2 regions of the Pedobacter sp. KBW01 genome follow, and region 1 is predicted to be linked to the other one. Evidence: riboswitches for the same ligand, from Rfam matches in the RefSeq annotation. Region 1 holds a riboswitch; the other holds the start of a gene.
What was found. A riboswitch is a leader RNA that binds a small molecule or an ion and turns the genes downstream of it on or off. The one in region 1 is predicted to bind thiamine pyrophosphate.

Region 1 (4,222 bases):
CAAATCTGTTTTTGGTGGTGAGTTTACCTTTTTTGCGAGAATGGGCGATGCACCTGAAAGCGACAAACTATCTGAGGCAGAAAAAAACCGTGTAATGCATGTGGCACTACCGATTAACGGGCACACCATTTTAATGGCTTCTGATTGCGTACCATCTGCAGGCCATGTACTTACAGAAGGAAACAACATGTACATTAATTTACAAGCCGAAAGTCGCGATGATGCCGACAGGTTGTTTAATGGTCTTTCAGCAGGTGGAACCATTGAAATGCCAATGGCTGATATGTTCTGGGGCGATTACTTTGGCAGTTTTAAAGACAGGTTCGGTATCCAGTGGATGGTTAACTTTACCACCAACGGTTAAAAAATATGACTAGTCCTGAGAAATATAAGCGGGACTAGTCAATTTTACTCAATTCTGTTACCAAATCTTGAAAGCCAGGGCGATTTGCCACATCCGGCACCAAACAGGCATCCCTCAGTGCAGCTATACTTTCTAAAACTTTTCTGCTAATAGATTGCCTGTGCAACGCCAGTAAATCATCGAGCAGGTAACCATAGGCCAACACTTCAATGCGTTCTAATGCAAAAACCAGTTTTGCGCTAAGCTGATTATAAAAACTGGCTGCACCAAAATCACCGAACAAAGCACTTCCTTCATCATCAATCAAGGTGTTGTGCGCGTATAAATCGCCATGCATAATCCCTGCGCTGTGTAACTGATTGGCCAGCGAAGCAATTATTCTTGCAATACCTAAAACCTGTTTTTCAGTCAGTACCCGATCAGCAGGAAAAACATCGCGTGTACAACTCTCTAAACTTGGCGGATTGCCCAGGTTATAAAAATGATGCGGGATAAGTTCCATCACCAAACCTTTTTTATCTTCAGGGTGCAATGCAATCTGCCCAATCAGGTTAACCAGCCCGGGGTGAAAACCCGCAGCAATATAAGCCATCATTTCATCTTCCGGCAACCCATCGCTGGTTACATCTCCTTTAAAAATCTTAACCGCTACCTCCTGTATTTCATCACTAATGGTGCGGTTGGCTTTCGAAATCACACCCGATGCGCCTTCGCCCAATACATGGCTGATTTCCAGATCATGCCAGTTGATGGCCGAAAGTTTTTCAACAGCAGGGGTTTTACTAAAATTATTACCAGAAAAGGCAATCCACGCTAACTTAGGCATGGTGGCTATCCATTGTGGCAACTCATGCAGCTTATTTGCCGCAATACGCAACAAACCCAGGTTTTTACATCGGCTAAGCGTTTCAGGCAAAGCCACAAGTCGGTTTCCTGCCAGCATAAGTTTTTCCATGCGTGGGCAAAAGCTAATTTCATCAGGTAAGGTGGCGATGTTGTTATTGGTTAAAATCAGCCAACGGAGATTAGGGTTTAATGCCTTGGCTGGCACTGTTTCGATCTGATTAGACTTAAAACCTACAATTTCGAGCTGAGGGCAATCGGCCAGTACCTCAGGCAGCACCTTAAAATGATTTTCAGAACAAAAGAAAATCCGTAATTTCTTTAAGCGGCCAAAATCTTCGGGCAAGGCAAACAGCTTATTAAACGAAAGATCCAGTACCTCCAGTGTATCGGCAAGGTCAAATATGGCTAAAGGGAAGTGGGTCAGGTTTTCAGTTAATTTTAACGATACCGATCCATTAAGTTCACCGCTTTGCAGTTGTAATAAGGTTTGCCCCATAATGTACTTCGATTTTAATTACACGCGAAGATACCGCTATATAAGGAAATGAACACTAAACAGCGGAAACTATATTAAAATAAAAGAAAATAGATTTTATCTATGTTTATTTTCTTCAAACAATAAATTCAAACTGATAATACAATCATAAGAAGCTCATCATAAGTTTCATCGGCCCGACTCAGATTTATTTTTTATTTGCATTAGTAAATTATAGCGCTATATTTACAAAAAACTTTAGGGGTGCCTAGTGCTGAGAAATACCCTTCGAACCTGATGTAGTTAGTACTGCCGAAGGGAAAAGTGAGTGCAACATCTGTTGCCGTCTTTTCGTACCCTGTTAGGGGCAATCTCTATAGTTTTTCCAATTTTTTTTAAACATGGAAGTAACTATAAACAATCAAAACCATTTTCTTGGCGAAGCCTGTTCTATTGAACGCATGCTTAATTATCTGGCAGTTTCAGCAACCAATGGTCTGGCCATTGCCGTTAACCAAACTATCGTGCCGAAATCGAGCTGGCCTGTGCATATCTTACAGCCTGGCGATCAGATTATACTCATTAAAGCTACTCAGGGCGGATAAAATCGACGAATGATTGGATTTAAATGAGTTAATTGAAGATACAGTCCAATTAATCCTTCATTCATTCGTCAATTCTGTCATTCAATCACTCAATTATTCCCCATTCAATCATTCAGTCACTCTTCTAATATGAAACAAGAAAAAACCCCTAACGCCGAAGCAATCAGCCGCAGCCCGTTTCCGGCATCTACCAAAATATTTGTGCCCGGCAAAATCCACAATATACATGTGGCCATGCGCGAAATCCGCTTAACCGACACTAAAATCCATAATGGATTTGGTTTAACCGAGCCAAACCCGCCGGTAACGGTGTACGATACCAGTGGCCCTTATACCGATCCTAACGCGGTTATTGATGTAAGGAAAGGTTTGCCACGCCTGCGCGAGCAATGGGTAAAAGACCGCCTGGATGTAACGCAGCTCGATCAGCTATCATCGGCATATGGACAGCAGCGCCTGGCCGATAGTAAACTCGATATTTTAAGGTTTAACCATATCAATAAACCTTATCAGGCAAAGGCAGGCGCCAATGTATCGCAAATGCATTACGCCAAAAAAGGCATTATAACTGCCGAAATGGAATATATTGCCATCCGCGAAAACCAGCAGATCGATATTTTAAACGAACAGCTTGGCAACCAGCACGAGGTAATGAACCACCAGCACCAGGGCAACAGCTTTGGCGCCAATACCCCAAAAGGCTACATTACCCCCGAATTTGTACGGGCAGAAGTGGCCGCAGGCCGTGCGGTAATTCCATGTAACATTAATCACCCCGAACTGGAACCGATGATTATCGGCCGTAATTTCCTGGTAAAGATCAATGCCAATATTGGTAACTCTGCAGTTACCTCAACCATTGAAGAAGAGGTAGAAAAGGCCGTTTGGGCATGTAGGTGGGGCGCCGATACAATTATGGATTTATCGACAGGAAAAAACATACACGAAACCCGCGAATGGATTATCCGCAATTCGCCGGTGCCTATTGGTACCGTTCCTATTTATCAGGCATTAGAAAAAGTAAACGGGAAAGCAGAAGACCTTACCTGGGAAATCTTCCGCGACACGCTTATTGAGCAGGCAGAGCAGGGGGTAGATTATTTTACCATCCATGCCGGCGTATTGCTTCGTTATGTGCCATTAACAGCCAAAAGGATTACCGGTATTGTTTCGCGTGGCGGATCGATCATGGCCAAATGGTGTTTGGCACACCACAAGGAAAACTTCCTTTACACCCATTTCGAAGAAATCTGCGAAATTATGAAAGCTTACGATGTGGCGTTCTCATTAGGCGATGGTTTAAGACCGGGCTGTATTGCCGATGCAAATGATGAAGCGCAGTTTTCGGAACTCGAAACTTTGGGAGAACTAACCAAAATTGCCTGGAAACACGATGTACAAACCATTATTGAAGGTCCCGGGCACGTACCCATGCACCTGATTAAGGCCAACATGGAAAAACAACTCGAACACTGCTCGGAAGCGCCTTTTTACACCTTAGGCCCCTTAACTACAGATATTGCACCGGGTTACGATCACATTACTTCGGCCATTGGCGCCGCCATGATTGGTTGGTTTGGAACCGCCATGCTTTGCTATGTAACCCCTAAAGAACATTTGGGCCTACCGAACAAAAAAGATGTGAAAGACGGGGTAATTACCTATAAAATTGCTGCCCATGCGGCTGATTTGGCCAAAGGCCACCCGGGCGCGCAATACCGCGACAACGCTTTAAGTAAAGCACGTTTCGAATTTAGATGGGAAGACCAGTTTAACCTTTCACTTGATCCTGATACCGCTAAGGAATTTCACGATGAAACCCTGCCGGCCGAAGGCGCTAAGATTGCCCACTTCTGTTCTATGTGCGGACCAAATTTCTGCTCTATGAAAATCACACAAGATGTGCGCGAATATGCCGCACAACAAGGGCTG
Region 2 (4,222 bases), on a different contig from region 1:
TTAAAGCCATCGTTATCATAATAATGCCTGTCTATATTGCCGTTTGAGGCATATTGTGCCCAGATAACCTGTCCAAAGTGTGCACCTTTATATTCGTTATATGCACCACCAAGCGTAAAGTTGAGGTTCTTTTGCGGAACATAGTTAAACGCATAGGTAACGCCATAAAAGTCGTTATCTAACCAGCGGCGGCGAATCAAATCTGTTTTGGTAATTGGCGTACCACCGGCAATAACAACCGGATTTAAGCCGTAATTTTTTAGTTGATCCTGCACACGGTATTCTTCGTAGTAGCCTGAGCCCTGGGTATAGTGTAGCGCTCCGTTAAATGAGAACTGATCAGAGAACTGTCTCGCATAAATTAACTGATAATGGTTTTGAACATAATTATCAGTTTGGTTATTGTATAAGAAACTGTTATATCTTCTTCCTGAGTTTAACAGGTTAGCTGCGTCTTCCGCGCTAAGCTCATTCCGGGCTATATAGGCATTCATGCCAGCCACATCATTTTCTAAACGCGATTGCGGAATGCCATTCCACGACTGATAAGTTTTTTCGTTACCAGAGAAAACATTTACGCGCAATAAATCCTTGTTACCATGGTATGCACCTGAAAGGAAATAAGATTTAAGTAAAGATGAACCACGATCTACATAGCCATCAGAACTGATTCTCGATAAACGGCCATCGAAACTAAAACGGTTGTTAATTAAGCCTGTTCCAACTTTTACGGTGTTTTTCCAGGTGTCAAAACTACCATAAGTGCTATTTACTTCTGCATAAGGTTCGGTTTCGCTGGCGGTAGTCTGGATGTTTAAGCTGGCACCAAAAGCACCGGCTCCATTGGTCGAAGTACCTACTCCTCGCTGAATCTGAACATTATCAACTGATGAAGCAAAATCGGGCATGTTTACGTAAAATGTTCCCTGACTTTCGCTATCGTTAATTGGAATACCGTTAACCGTTACGTTAATGCGGCTATTGTCGCTTCCCCGTATGCGGATTCCGGTATAACCAACGCCAGCACCTGCATCCGAATTAACTACCACACCTGGAGTATTCTGTAAAATAAAAGGTAAATCCTGGCCAAAGTTATTTTGCTGGATTTCTTCTTTGCCAATGTTCTTATAAGTAGTTGCCGATTTTTCGGTGGCCCTTGTTGCCCTTACAATCACTTCATCGGCCAGAAAATTCTGCGCGGTTAAAGAGAAATCTATCGTACTGTTTTGCGAAAGGGTTACTGTTTTTTCTTCAGTTTTGTACCCAACATAACTCACTACAAAGGTATATTTTCCATCAGCGAGGTTTGATAGGGTGAAGTTTCCGCCTGCATCGCTCAATACAATGGTTTTCTTATTTTTTATTTTAACGGTGGCCCCAGGTAGGGCATTACGGTTTTGGTCCGTTACCTTGCCGGTAACAGCAAGTTGTGCCGATGCAAAGAAAGGCAATATTGCAACAAGCGCTGCAAATAGTAAATTTTTCAATGTTCTTGTTTTTAGTTAAACCAACCGGAAAAAGGGGTTTCCCCGATTTTTAGTTAAACTTCCATAACTCCAATCCCTACGCCGGCATTACCCGGATCAGGTGCATGACTTTAAAATTCCAATAATCAAATTTCAATGTTCAGTTTTTGAAAATTGAATATTTTGATTTGGTTATTCAAGTCAATGGGTATGTTCTCAGCCTGTTTTTGTGTTTATTTAAACAAGGCACCCCTAATGATGGTGCAAATGTAGGGAATATTTGGCAATTCGGGCGGATATTGTGATATTATGGGGCTAAAAGTTCAAAAAATTGACGGCGTAATCGCAATATTCGAAAATTTATTATGCTGATCCAGCTAAAAAATCGTCAACTGCTTTTTTAGCATTGGCCAACCTATCATCGCCCAGGCCACTAATTACTACATAATTTGCATCGAGTGCTTTTAGTTCTTTATGCCATACTTCCATAAAGTATTCGCGTTGGTTGGGGAAATCGCGCAGCGGATCATCTTGCCAGGGCAAATCAATATCCATTAACAGATATAAATCGTAGGGCCTTTTGGGTAGGGTATCCAAAACCGATTGCGGGGTTTTGCCCAGCACTTCATCGCTCCATATTTTAACCGTTATAAAAGTGGTATCGCAAATAATAAAATCACTTTCTGTTACGGCAAGGATAGCATCTTCGAGTGCCACCTGACCATAAAACATGTTCTCCTCATCCTGTAAGGTATAATCTGTAACCAGGTTTTCGCAATAATAGCGGGCGTACTCAGGTACCCACGAAACTTTATAGTACCTGGCCAATAATTGAGACAGTGTTGATTTACCTGTACTCTCGGGACCAACAACGGCGATCTTTTTAATATTTTTATTCACGTAAATGTATTCTGACAAGGTTCAAATGTAAAAGAAAATGCCTTAAAAGAAAAAATCCGGTTGAGGAGGGCTCCTCTAACCGGATAATAAACCAAACAAACTATTTATGAAGAAATCCTCATGGCGGGTAACTAATCCGCGGAGGAAGCTTTAGATCATTGTCTAAAGTATATACAAAACGCATATATGTTCTACTTATTACAACATTATTGCCAATATTGCGAACATCACAACTTCGTGACTTAATTCTGACTTCTGAGGGCAGTTTCTTAGTGTTATTTTAACACTTATTAACATTCAGATTACAATTGTATATTTCGGCACTACTATTGTGTATAATTATTAGTACGTTTTGAATTTTGGCTGTTCATTATTTAAAACTATTTGTACTAATTGGTGTTATTTATTTTAGACAGTTGAAAATTAAAAACTAAACCAATGAAAAAGTTATGTGCAATATTAGCGCTGCTCATTGTTTTTGCCCTGGGGGCAATCGCCTATACAAATATTAAGTTAGGCGGAATTATTGGTAAAATCACTCCTTCAGATGCTGCTGCTTCTGTTTCACTTGTAGCCGGAACCGATACCTTAAAGGCACAGTTGAGCCAGGGAGTTTTCACCTTTTCTAACCTTAAAGAAGGCGTTTATACAGTTTGGATACAGGCCAACGCGCCGTACAAAGATGCTGTTATTGAAAAGGTGGCAGTGAAAGATAGTGCTACTACAGATTTAGGCGAAATTAAATTACAACAGTAGGTGTTTTAACAAAAGAAAAGATAAAAAAGAGGCAGAATAAAGGCCTCTTTTTTATTTTAAAAAAATCAGCTTAAAATCGCGCTAAAGATGTATCTTTGCATCCCGACAGAACAGTTGGGATTTTTCTTCGCAATAGCACTAAATCTCGTTGCTTTCTAAGGTTCTTAAATGAACCAATACTTTAGAATTTTAATTATTGTTTAAGCTTTATCATGCCTAAAGACACTTCCATTCGCTCAGTACTAATTATCGGATCTGGACCAATTATTATTGGCCAAGCCTGTGAATTTGATTACTCGGGTTCTCAAGCGGCCCTATCTTTAAAAGAAGAAGGGATTACCGTATCAATTATCAACTCTAATCCGGCTACTATTATGACGGATAAAGTTATCGGCGACCATGTTTACCTTCGTCCGTTAACAGTTGATTCGATCGAAGAGATTTTGCAAGAGCATATTGCTGATGCAAGTTTACCTAAAATTGATGCCGTGCTACCAACTATGGGTGGCCAAACAGCACTTAATCTTTGTAAAGAAGCAGAAGAACGCGGTGTTTGGGAAAGATACGGTGTTAAAGTTGTAGGGGTTGATGTTGATGCAATCGAGAAAACAGAAAACCGCGAAGCCTTCCGCCAGTTAATGGTTGATATAGGCGTAGGTGTTGCTCAATCGAAAATTGCCAACTCATTCTTAGAAGGTAAAGAAGCCGCTCAGGAAATTGGTTTTCCATTGGTAATCCGCCCATCATATACCTTAGGTGGTTCTGGTGGTGGTTTTGTGCACAGAAAAGAAGAATTCGATGCTGCACTTAAACGTGGTTTAGAAGCTTCGCCAACACACGAGGTTTTGGTAGAGAAAGCAGTTTTAGGCTGGAAAGAGTATGAGTTAGAGTTGTTAAGAGATAGCAACGATAACGTAATCATTATCTGCTCGATCGAAAACTTCGACCCGATGGGTATCCACACTGGTGATTCGATTACTGTTGCTCCGGCCATGACTTTATCTGACCGTTGTTACCAGGAAATGCGTAACCAGGCGATTAAAATGATGCGTGCCATCGGAAACTTTGCCGGCGGTTGTAACGTTCAGTTCTCGGTTAAC

Region 2: linked by a shared signal. The riboswitch ahead of DBR40_RS22290 (TonB-dependent receptor) and the one ahead of thiS (sulfur carrier protein ThiS) in region 1 are both predicted to bind thiamine pyrophosphate.

Annotation. Positions count from the first base shown of each region.
Region 1 is NZ_QAJQ01000016.1:31,143-35,364, forward strand. Features, by position in the region: gene DBR40_RS17140 (VOC family protein) at 1-364, shown strand, start outside; gene DBR40_RS17145 (leucine-rich repeat-containing protein kinase family protein) at 399-1,706, opposite strand; TPP riboswitch at 1,936-2,023, shown strand; gene thiS (sulfur carrier protein ThiS) at 2,087-2,290, shown strand; gene thiC (phosphomethylpyrimidine synthase ThiC) at 2,420-4,222, shown strand, end outside.
Region 2 is NZ_QAJQ01000027.1:16,986-21,207, forward strand. Features, by position in the region: gene DBR40_RS22290 (TonB-dependent receptor) at 1-1,487, opposite strand, end outside; TPP riboswitch at 1,544-1,642, opposite strand; gene DBR40_RS22295 (AAA family ATPase) at 1,830-2,366, opposite strand; gene DBR40_RS22300 (carboxypeptidase regulatory-like domain-containing protein) at 2,805-3,122, shown strand; gene carB (carbamoyl-phosphate synthase large subunit) at 3,335-4,222, shown strand, end outside.